Regions from separate parts of the Serratia odorifera genome, predicted to be linked through region 1. Evidence: predicted binding sites of a transcription regulator. Region 1 holds the regulator's gene; each other region holds the start of a gene.

The links. Region 1 encodes LexA, which represses DNA repair genes until DNA is damaged. Its sites were predicted from a motif close to TNCTGTATGTACATACAGNA; they were not measured.
Region 2: the regulator LexA is predicted to act here: its motif matches at 1,465-1,484, upstream of ACCC84_RS01740 (DNA translocase FtsK 4TM domain-containing protein).
Region 3: the regulator LexA is predicted to act here: its motif matches at 1,397-1,416, upstream of sulA (SOS-induced cell division inhibitor SulA).

The regions. Positions count from the first base shown of each region.
Region 1 covers NZ_JBGMUT010000003.1:40,436-43,715, forward strand. The annotation lists gene plsB (glycerol-3-phosphate 1-O-acyltransferase PlsB) at 1-332, opposite strand, end outside; gene ACCC84_RS10630 (diacylglycerol kinase) at 461-829, shown strand; gene lexA (transcriptional repressor LexA) at 954-1,562, shown strand; gene dinF (MATE family efflux transporter DinF) at 1,707-3,053, shown strand.
Region 2 covers NZ_JBGMUT010000001.1:368,002-371,281, reverse strand. The annotation lists gene ACCC84_RS01740 (DNA translocase FtsK 4TM domain-containing protein) at 1-1,399, opposite strand, end outside; gene lrp (leucine-responsive transcriptional regulator Lrp) at 1,520-2,014, opposite strand; gene ACCC84_RS01730 (hypothetical protein) at 2,103-2,363, shown strand; gene trxB (thioredoxin-disulfide reductase) at 2,588-3,280, shown strand, end outside.
Region 3 covers NZ_JBGMUT010000001.1:454,565-457,844, forward strand. The annotation lists gene ompA (porin OmpA) at 1-509, opposite strand, end outside; gene sulA (SOS-induced cell division inhibitor SulA) at 870-1,376, opposite strand; gene ACCC84_RS02070 (TfoX/Sxy family DNA transformation protein) at 1,608-2,240, shown strand; gene yccS (YccS family putative transporter) at 2,262-3,280, opposite strand, start outside.

The DNA of each region.
Region 1 (3,280 bases):
AGGTCGAGATAATCGTGGAACAGTTTTACCGACTCTTCTTTCGGCGTGTAGTAGCGGAATACGCGCGGGCCATCGTGGATAAACACGTAGCTCGGCAGTACGGCGCCGTCGATCTCCAACGGAGTGAGCGGATCGGGCAGATCCTGCGCCAGGCACTGGGTGCGCAGCGTCAGTAAATCCGCCTTGGAATTATAAGGTAAAACATACAAAATCGGCCGTGAGGGATCCAACCCTAACTCCGTGACCGGATCTGAAGGGATAACCTTACTTCTTACCAACAGTTTTAGTGGTAAATTCAATAATTTATAATAAATTTTACGCCAACCTGACATAACAACGTGAAGCCTCTTGTTAGCAATGCGCCGCAAGCATACCAGAAACCGGGTAGCAGATCTGTGGTGTTAAAAAAACCAGAGCCGTTAAGATTATGACTTATCACTTATAAAAGGCACACCGCAACATGGCAAATCAAGCAACCGGTTTGACTCGCGTCATCAAAGCTTTCGGATATTCCTATAAGGGATTGACCGCCGCCTGGCAGCATGAAGCCGCGTTTCGCCAGGAACTGGTGGCGACCGTGCTGGCCATCATACTGGCGATTTGGCTGGATGTGGGTGCGATAGCGCGCATTTTATTGATCGGTTCGGTGGTACTGGTGATGATTGTCGAAATGCTCAACAGTGCGATTGAGGCGATCGTCGATCGCATCGGCACTGAACACCACGAGCTTTCCGGCCGCGCCAAGGACATGGGCTCGGCGGCGGTGTCGCTGGCGATTGCACTGGCGCTGTTTGTCTGGGTCAGCGTACTGTGGCAATACCTGGTTTGAGCGGCAGGCAATCGATGTTGCGCAGCACCTCGCTAATCCCTGATTTTTATTCATTCTCCAGTTCCCAATCCACGTTCACCTGTATATACTCACAGCAAGACTGTATAAACAAACAGGGGGCGGAATGAAAGCATTAACTACCAGACAGCAAGAGGTCTACGACCTGATTCGCGATCATATTTCGCAGACGGGCATGCCGCCAACGCGTGCCGAGATCGCGCTGCGTCTGGGGTTCCGCTCGCCTAATGCCGCTGAAGAACACCTCAAGGCCCTGGCGCGCAAAGGCGTCATCGAAATCGTCTCCGGCGCCTCGCGCGGCATTCGTCTGCTGATGGAAGATGAAGACGGCCTGCCGCTGATTGGCCGGGTGGCCGCCGGTGAGCCACTGCTGGCGCAGCAGCATATCGAAGGGCACTACAAGGTCGATCCTTCGCTCTTCAAGCCAAACGCAGACTTCCTGCTGCGGGTCAACGGCATGTCGATGCGCGATATCGGCATTCTCGACGGCGACTTGCTGGCGGTGCATAAAACCCAGGACGTGCGTAACGGCCAGGTGGTGGTGGCGCGCATTGAAGACGAAGTCACCGTCAAACGCCTGAAAAAACACGGTAATGTGGTAGAGTTATTACCGGAAAACAGTGAGTTTCAACCGATTGTGGTCGATCTTCGTCAGCAGAACTTCACCATTGAAGGCCTGGCCGTCGGCGTCATTCGCAACGGTGATTGGATCTAACTCGCAGTCCCCCGAACCTAATCGCCTCAGCCCGTTCTGGGGCGATGCCATCGTCAAAACATCACCATACCCAAGAGCTTTCAAGGCGTAGCCGGTAAATCGCTCCCCTTGCCAGAGCGTGGGTACCTACGGGAACATGTTACTATGCGCCTGCTTGCCACTTTCACCAGCGATACCGACAAAGCCCTGTGGCGTCTGGCGCTGCCGATGATCTTTTCCAATATCACCGTACCGCTGCTGGGGTTGGTGGATACGGCGGTGATTGGTCATCTCGACAGCCCGAACTATCTGGGGGGCGTGGCGATCGGTTCGATGGCAACCAGCTTCCTGTTCATGCTGTTACTGTTCCTGCGCATGAGTACCACCGGGCTGGCCGCGCAGGCGCTGGGGGCGCAAAATCCCCTGGCACTGGCGCGCGCCTTCATGCAACCGCTGATGCTGGCGCTACTGGCTGGTTTGGCCATTGTGCTGCTGCGTCATCCGTTGATCGACCTGGCGTTGAGCATCGTCGGTGGCGACGCCGAGGTGTTGGCGCAGGCCCGGCTGTTCCTGGAAATCCGCTGGCTGAGCGCGCCGGCCGCCTTGGCAAACCTGGTATTACTGGGCTGGCTGCTGGGCGTGCAGTACGTGCGCGCGCCGGTGATCCTGCTGATCGTCGGCAACCTGCTGAATATCGTACTGGATATCTGGTTGGTGATGGGGCTGGGCTGGAACGTGCAGGGCGCAGCCACCGCCACCGCCATTGCCGAATATGCCACGCTGCTACTGGGGGTGTGGCTCAGTTGGCGGGTGATGCGCCTGCGTGGTATTACACCGGCAATGCTGCGCCACGCCTGGCGTGGCAATCTGCGTCGCCTGCTGGCGCTCAACCGCGACATCATGCTGCGATCGCTATTGCTGCAGCTGTGCTTTGCCTCGTTGACCATCTTTGGCGCACGTCTCGGCAGCGAGGTGGTGGCGGTAAATGCGGTACTGATGAACCTGCTGACCTTTACCGCCTATGCGCTGGACGGTTTTGCCTATGCCGTTGAGGCGCATTCCGGCCATGCTTATGGGGCAAGGGACGATCGACAGCTGCGACGCATCTGGCGTGCGGCATGTCGGCAGGCATGTATGGTGGCGCTGGGCTTCGCGCTGATTTATGCCGTCGCCGGCCAGCACATCGTTGCTGCGCTGACGTCGTTGCCGGAGCTGCGCGCCCTGGCCAACCTCTATCTGCCGTGGCAGGTGCTATTGCCGCTGGCGGGCGTGTGGTGTTATTTGCTGGATGGTATGTTTATCGGCGCCACGCGCGGCGCGGAGATGCGTAATAGTATGGCGGTCGCCGCCGCCGGGTATGGCCTGACGCTGTTCACCCTGCCATGGTTGGGTAACCACGGTTTGTGGCTGGCCTTGGCGGTGTTTCTCGGCCTGCGTGGCCTGGCATTAGGCTGGGTTTGGCACCGGCACAGCGTGAATGGCACCTGGTTTGCCCACGCCGGTAGCCACTGACTTTGGCTATTCATTAGTTTCTTTGCTGTATTTTTTGCTTTTTGTTTATATCTGGTTACATTCCACCTTGATGCTGGAGCGGCGTTTAGTTACTGTTTTGTCGATTTTTTATCTGTAATTTGGTTTGTTAATGGTTTTTTGAACTGGTATTTTCCGTAGTTTGGTTGTCGGTGACTATAATTAGTCACGTGGCTGGCGAGTTATACGGTGATTTTATATTGCTGAGA
Region 2 (3,280 bases), on a different contig from region 1:
GCAGCTTGATGCCGTAGGAAGCCAGTTCGCGACGCGTCGGGATGCGTACCGGGTTTGGCCGAGGCAGTTCAGGGCCGATCCCCTGTTTTACCTGTGCACCGGCGTCGCTGGTGGCGCTGAATGCCGGCATAAAGGTATTGGCGGCTGCAGCGGCAACGCTGGCTGCAGCCGCGGCGTCAACCTGTGGTTTGCCGTCAACCGGCGAGGCGGCGTCTGCGGCGGCAAAGCCGTTGCCTACCTCAACCTCGCTGCTGGCGCGCTGCGCCGCAGAGAAATCAAACGGCGATGATTCATGCGGCGTGGCCGGCGCAGTTTGCCAGTCGCCCAGGGGCGGCTCATCGGCATCCTGATAGGGATCAACCTGATGCGGCGTTTTCGGCGTTGGCGTTTCTTCCGGGATTTCAAAAGAATACAACGGCGGCAGCGCGTTATCCGGCTGAGCGCTCATTGGCTGCTGGCTGACCGACGTCGGCGCCTGTGGCGCAGCGGTCACCGCAGCCGTTGGCACCGCTGCAGCAGCCGGCACCGCTGGCGAGGCCGCTGCCGTGGTCGCAGCCTCAGGCACCACCTGGTCAACGCCGGTGTGCTCATCGTCGGTGGCACGCAGAGTATCGAGCGGGTCGGCCGCCTGCTGTGCGCTTTCGGTTACGGAAGGCGCAGAGAACAGCACGTCGTCGTTATCGCTGGCGGCAGTCGCGGCAAGCGTGGGCGCAGTTGTATGGCCTGCAGATTCCGGCTCATCGATATAACGAGAGTCATCGTCATGATAACTCTCGTCACGGCGCGAACGGTTGGTCATAAAGGTCGCCACGCCCAGCACCGCACCGCCGATCTTTTCGGCGATCACCAGCCAGGACCAGCCGGTGAACAACGTCAGACCGGCCGCCCATATGCACAGCAGAGCCAGAGTAGCGCCAATGCCATTGAACCACGGGAGCATGGCGTTGCTCAGCAGACTGCCGATCACGCCGCCGGAAGCGAAGTAATAGAGGTCATCGACGTTAAGCGCCGCCAGCCCACACGAGGTGAGTACCAGCGCCAATGTGCCGATCAGGCGCAGTGACAGCGCAAAATAGTCGATATAGTCACCGCTGTCGCGCTGGCGATAAGCGACCCAGCACAGGATGACCATGATCGGTGGTATCGCGTAGGCGAGCACCCCGAAGGTGAAGAACAGTGTATCGGCCAACCAGGCCCCTACGCCACCGCCCAGATTATGAATCGGCTCATGCCATGCGGTCTGTGACCAGCTCGGATCAGATGGATTGAAACTGACCAGCGCAGCCATGAGGTAAACGGCAAAAATCGCTACCACAATCAACACAGCTTCCAGCAACCGGCGGCCACTGCTGAGTTTCTTTAGGGTAACTTCTTTATCTTCTGTGTATTCCTGGCTCAAGAAAGGCTCTCCAGGTTCCTGTTAGCGGATAACGTAACAGCGCCGAGAAGCTTCCCCGGCGCCGAAACTGTATGAATAAACAGGAGTGTAACGAATTTTATCAGGTTTTGCACCTGCACCTTACCGTGTTTTGATAACCAGACGGTTACTCTGTTTCACTTCTTCCATAACCACGTAGGTACGGGTGTCATTTACCCCCGGCAGACGCAGCAGCGTTTCGCCGAGCAGTTTACGGTAAGCCGACATATCCGGTACGCGGGTTTTCAACAGATAGTCGAAATCGCCGGACACCAGATGACACTCCTGAATCTCTTCAAGCTTCTGTACTGCCGAATTGAATTGCTCAAATACGTCTGGCGCGCCACGGTTCAAGGTGATTTCTACAAAAACCAGCAGCGATGCATCCAGATAATGCGGATTAAGCAATGCGGTATAACCATGAATGAAACCCTGACGCTCGAGGCGACGCACACGTTCCAAACACGGCGTTGGGGATAACCCCACGCGCTTTGAAAGCTCAACGTTCGAAATGCGGCCATCCTTTTGCAGTTCATTCAGGATGTTGCGATCGATACGGTCGAGATCTTTACCCGGGCGTTTCTTATTGTCTGCCATTCTTATTGTCTCTCTTATTTTCTTCCCTGCACTTGCCACACCCTAGCCAACGTCAATGTGTTAAGGGCTCGTTCCAAGCGAAGACCCGATGCCTGTTGTTTGCCGCCGATTTCGACTGGAAACCGACTGCGTTAGTGCTTCTTCACTACCCTCTTTTCCCGTTGCACAGCCTGTCTGTCAAACCCTGTGCGCGGGGATAATTTCTTCTTCCTATGATGTTTTCGCAAATGCGCAGCGGATTGTCAAAGTAAAAGAAGCAAAATCAGAAGAACGTACCGTTAAGAAAAGTCAGCGCCCCATTTTTGGTTATGAATCGCTGGTGGAAAAAGCGTGGCAGATAGCGGCATAAACCCGGCAAAAATGTGAATTTTCATTCATTGCCGTTTATTCTTTCCGCAGTGGCTCATATAAATTAAATTGCTGTATTTTGCTCTGCCCTCGCTGGCAACTTATTAATTAATAGGCAATAGCTATCAAACAAATCGTTAACAACATCCGCTGGTGCTTTTTTTACTGTCGCATTTTCCCTACAATCGGTTTCATTGTCCGCCATTGTGGGAAAAGAGGTTATTCATGGGCACGGCTAAACATAGCAAGTTATTGATTTTGGGCTCTGGCCCAGCGGGCTACACCGCGGCAGTGTATGCGGCACGCGCAAACCTGAATCCGGTGTTGATTACCGGCATGGAACAGGGCGGTCAACTGACCACCACCACCGAAGTGGAGAACTGGCCGGGCGACGCGGAAGGCCTGACAGGCCCCGTGCTGATGGAACGCATGCGCGAGCACGCAGAAAAATTCCAGACCGAAATCATTTTTGATCATATCAACAGCGTGGAGTTGCAGAACCGTCCATTCCGCCTGGTTGGCGACAGCGGTGAATACACCTGCGACGCGCTGATCATCGCTACCGGCGCTTCCGCCCGCTACCTCGGTCTGCCAACCGAAGAGGCATTCAAGGGTAAAGGGGTTTCCGCCTGCGCCACCTGTGACGGTTTCTTCTATCGTAACCAGAAAGTGGCGGTGGTCGGCGGCGGCAATACCGCCGTGGAAGAAGCGCTGTATTTGTCCAACATCGCCGCAGAAGTGCATCTGATTCACCGTCGCGACAGTTTCCGTTCCGAGAAGATCCTGATTGACCGGTTAATGGACAAGGTCAACAACGGCAACATCGTGCTGCACACCGACCATACTCTGGACGAAGTACTGGGCGATGAAATGGGCGTAACCGGCGTGCGCATTCGCAGCACCCGGCATGAAGAACGC
Region 3 (3,280 bases), on a different contig from region 1:
GTAGCCCAGTTTTTGGTCAGTGCGTATTCAACACCAACAGCAGCCAGCGGAGAAACGCCGGTGTCGTGGTTGCTCAGACGCTCGCCAGTACGGCCGTAGTTAGCTTTAGAGTCTGCACGCCAGATCATGCCACCCAGACGGGTGTAGATGTCCAGGTCGTCAGCAATTGGGTAGCTCAGTTTAGCTGCCAATTGAACGCCCTGCGCTTTGAAAGCACCGTTGTTCACGCTGCCTTTGTAAGGCATACGGCCAAGCCAGTCATAGCCCAGCTCGAAGCCCAGGTATTGGTTCGCTTGGTAACCCAAGAACGCACCAGCACCCAGTTGGCTTTCATGAGTAGGACCGTTGCCGATGCCTTTCTCATAACCGTTGCCGTAGAAACCTACGTCGTGATACTGGGACCAGCCCAGTTTGGCACCGGTGTACCAGGTGTTATCTTTTGGGGCGGCTTGCGCTACGGTAGCGAAACCAGCCAGTGCCACTGCTAATGCGATAGCTGTCTTTTTCATTTTGCGCCTCGTTATCATCCAAATAGGCAATGAGCTTTAAAGCTAATTTTTAAGCCCTTGGTTAAATTCCTTCGCCAAGGTTTATGCCCTCGTTTGTTACTCTGCCAGTTTTTCTGGCGTTATAGAGCAACCTTGGCGATGTAAAGTCTACAACGTGGCGCGAAAGTTACAAGTGTGATGTGATAAAGCTCTAAAAAAAAACGCAGAATTGTACATATTTGCTAACATTTTCTGGTCATTTTTTAGCCATGCCTTGCTGCAAAATGCAGTGCGGAACCGCAGCCGCTCTCGTTTTGTGACTGATCTCTAGAAGGTTCCGCTGCTGAAGAAGAAAAATAATGAGAAAACTCCTAAATTCACTCAATGATACAAAGAAGAGTGAATTTTTAAGGTCGAACACTGTCCTTGGTTCGAGTTTGTGACGGGTTGAGGACGCATGATAAAGCCGTAGGCATTTCCCAACTCGGCCGCACGACGTAATTTTAGCCTATCTTCATCCGTCAGGTCGGGTAACCAACCTAAAACCACGCTGTAATTTCCCGTCAACAACGCTTTTTCCATGGCTTCGACCGTATTTAGCGGGCTGATTTGGCTCAGCTGCACCACTTTATCGATCGGCAAGCCCGACTGCTGTAGCCAGCGTTTGCTCAATTTCTGCTGTGGCGTCAGCCATAATAGCCAACGCGATTGCATGCCCAGTTGCTGCAATAAAGGCAGTAACAGTTGCGCTACTGCGGGTTGATGCTCGTTGTAAACAAGTTCACTGATAAGACCATTTTCGTTGTTCGCGCCGGAAACCGGGGCCGAGTGATTCATTGCACGCGCGCTGTGGCTGAAATGGGGTTGGTAGAGTGATTGAGTACGCATAAAGTATCCCGCCGTAGTGTTACTGTATGCATATACAGTACATGCGGTCAGTCAGAAGATCAACCCAATTTTTAGTAACACCTCGCAGATTTGCGATTATTTTTTGAGCTGGAGGCTTTTCTCATTGGCACCGTCGGGTTTAATGCGTATTTTTTCTAATTACTTGTTCCCGTTACTTTTATTCTATTGACACAGGCAATGGTTTGCCGCAAATGACCGAGGGATAACCTTATGCAAGGAACAACGAACGCCAGAGTAGTCCAGGCTAAAGCCTGTTTTTCCGCCCTGGGGAGAATAACCACCCGCTCACAGTTTGGCGGCTACGGGTTGCTGGTCGACGGCATCATGTTTGCCGTGGTCGCCGAAGGCGAAATGTATCTGCGTGCGACCAGCAGCCTCGAAAGCGTGTTCCGTGCGCGCGGCATGGCAAATATGGTGTATTCGAAGCGCGGTACACCGATCGTCATGCGTTATTACTACGTCGACGAGGCGTTATGGCAACAGCGACAAGAACTGTTTGCCCTGGCGTGGCAGGCGATGCGTGAGGCGCGCAAAGAGGTTCAGGTAAAAAAGCAGAGCCATGAACGGTTGAAGGATTTGCCGAATATCGACGCCGCGCTGGAGCGTCTGCTCTGGCGTAGCGGGATCTGCGGCGTCTACGAGCTGCGCCTGCAAGGGGCGAAAGAAACGTTCCTCAGATTGCAGCGAGAACAACGCCGCCTGGGGCTGAAGGTGCTGTTATCACTGGCCGGCGCGCTGGCCGGCTACCATCACGCCGCCTTGCCGACAGAGCTGCGCAGCGAACTGCTGACATGGTTTAACGCTGTCATCATACCGCCGCGTCAGGACAGTCTTTGCCCGTAGCGTTACACATAAGCGTATCCATCAGTGGCTGCCGCCGATCTGCGCATTGAGCGCGGTCAGTTCCGGCAGCAGGGCAAGCACCAAGCCAATCTGTTGCAATACCAGTTGTTCTTTGCTTTCCGGCTCGGGTGTTAACTGAGTGATACGCACGGACAGCGACTCCAGCGCCTGCGTGATGCGTTTGCCATCCTGTGCTTCCTGCTGTAGCGCACCGTCGACGTAACACACCGCATCATTAAGCAGTTGCAGTACTTCGGCACTGGCGAGTCGTTCCCGGTGAGCGCCCAGCGCGGAGATATAGCTTAATAAGGTATGATTGAGGCACAGCAGCCGGAAGGCGGCTTCCTGGGTGGTTTTATCTGCTTTGGGATCGGCCGACATATTGGAGATGACCGATGCCAGCTCTGCATCGCTGTTATGGGCATCTCGCCGTGCGATCCGGTACTGCAGGCCGTTATCTTTGCCCTGGTGGTATTGCACCATAATGGCGTCCAGATAACGGCAATCGGCATTCAGCGTTTTGCTGACGATGGCCGGCAGTTGGCGGAACTGCCAGTCTGGCCAGATAAAGGTTACCGCCGCCCAGGCAATGGCACAGCCCAGTAGCGTGTCGTAGACGCGTGGCGCGGCCACTTCAAACCCTTCGCCGAGCAGATTAAAGCACAGCAATACCAGCAGGGTGATAAACATCGTTGCGTGGGCGTACTGCACGGTACGGAAGGCAAAAAACAGCACGCCGCTGATCACGATCAGAATCAGTTGCCCTTCAACCGACGGTACAAAATACAGAATCGGCAGGCCGACCAGAATCCCGGCCAGCGTACCAACGATGCGTAATGCCAGGCGGCGGCGGGTAGCATTATAGTTGGGCTGGCAGACAAACAGGCTGGTGAGCAGGATCCAGTAGCCGTGCTGCATGCCGGTCAACTGGATAAACGCATAGCCGACGCACAGCACTACAGACATGCGGATTGCATGGCGGAACAGCGCCGACTGCGGGGTCAAGTGGCGACTGATGCGCAGGCGGATGTCACTCCAAC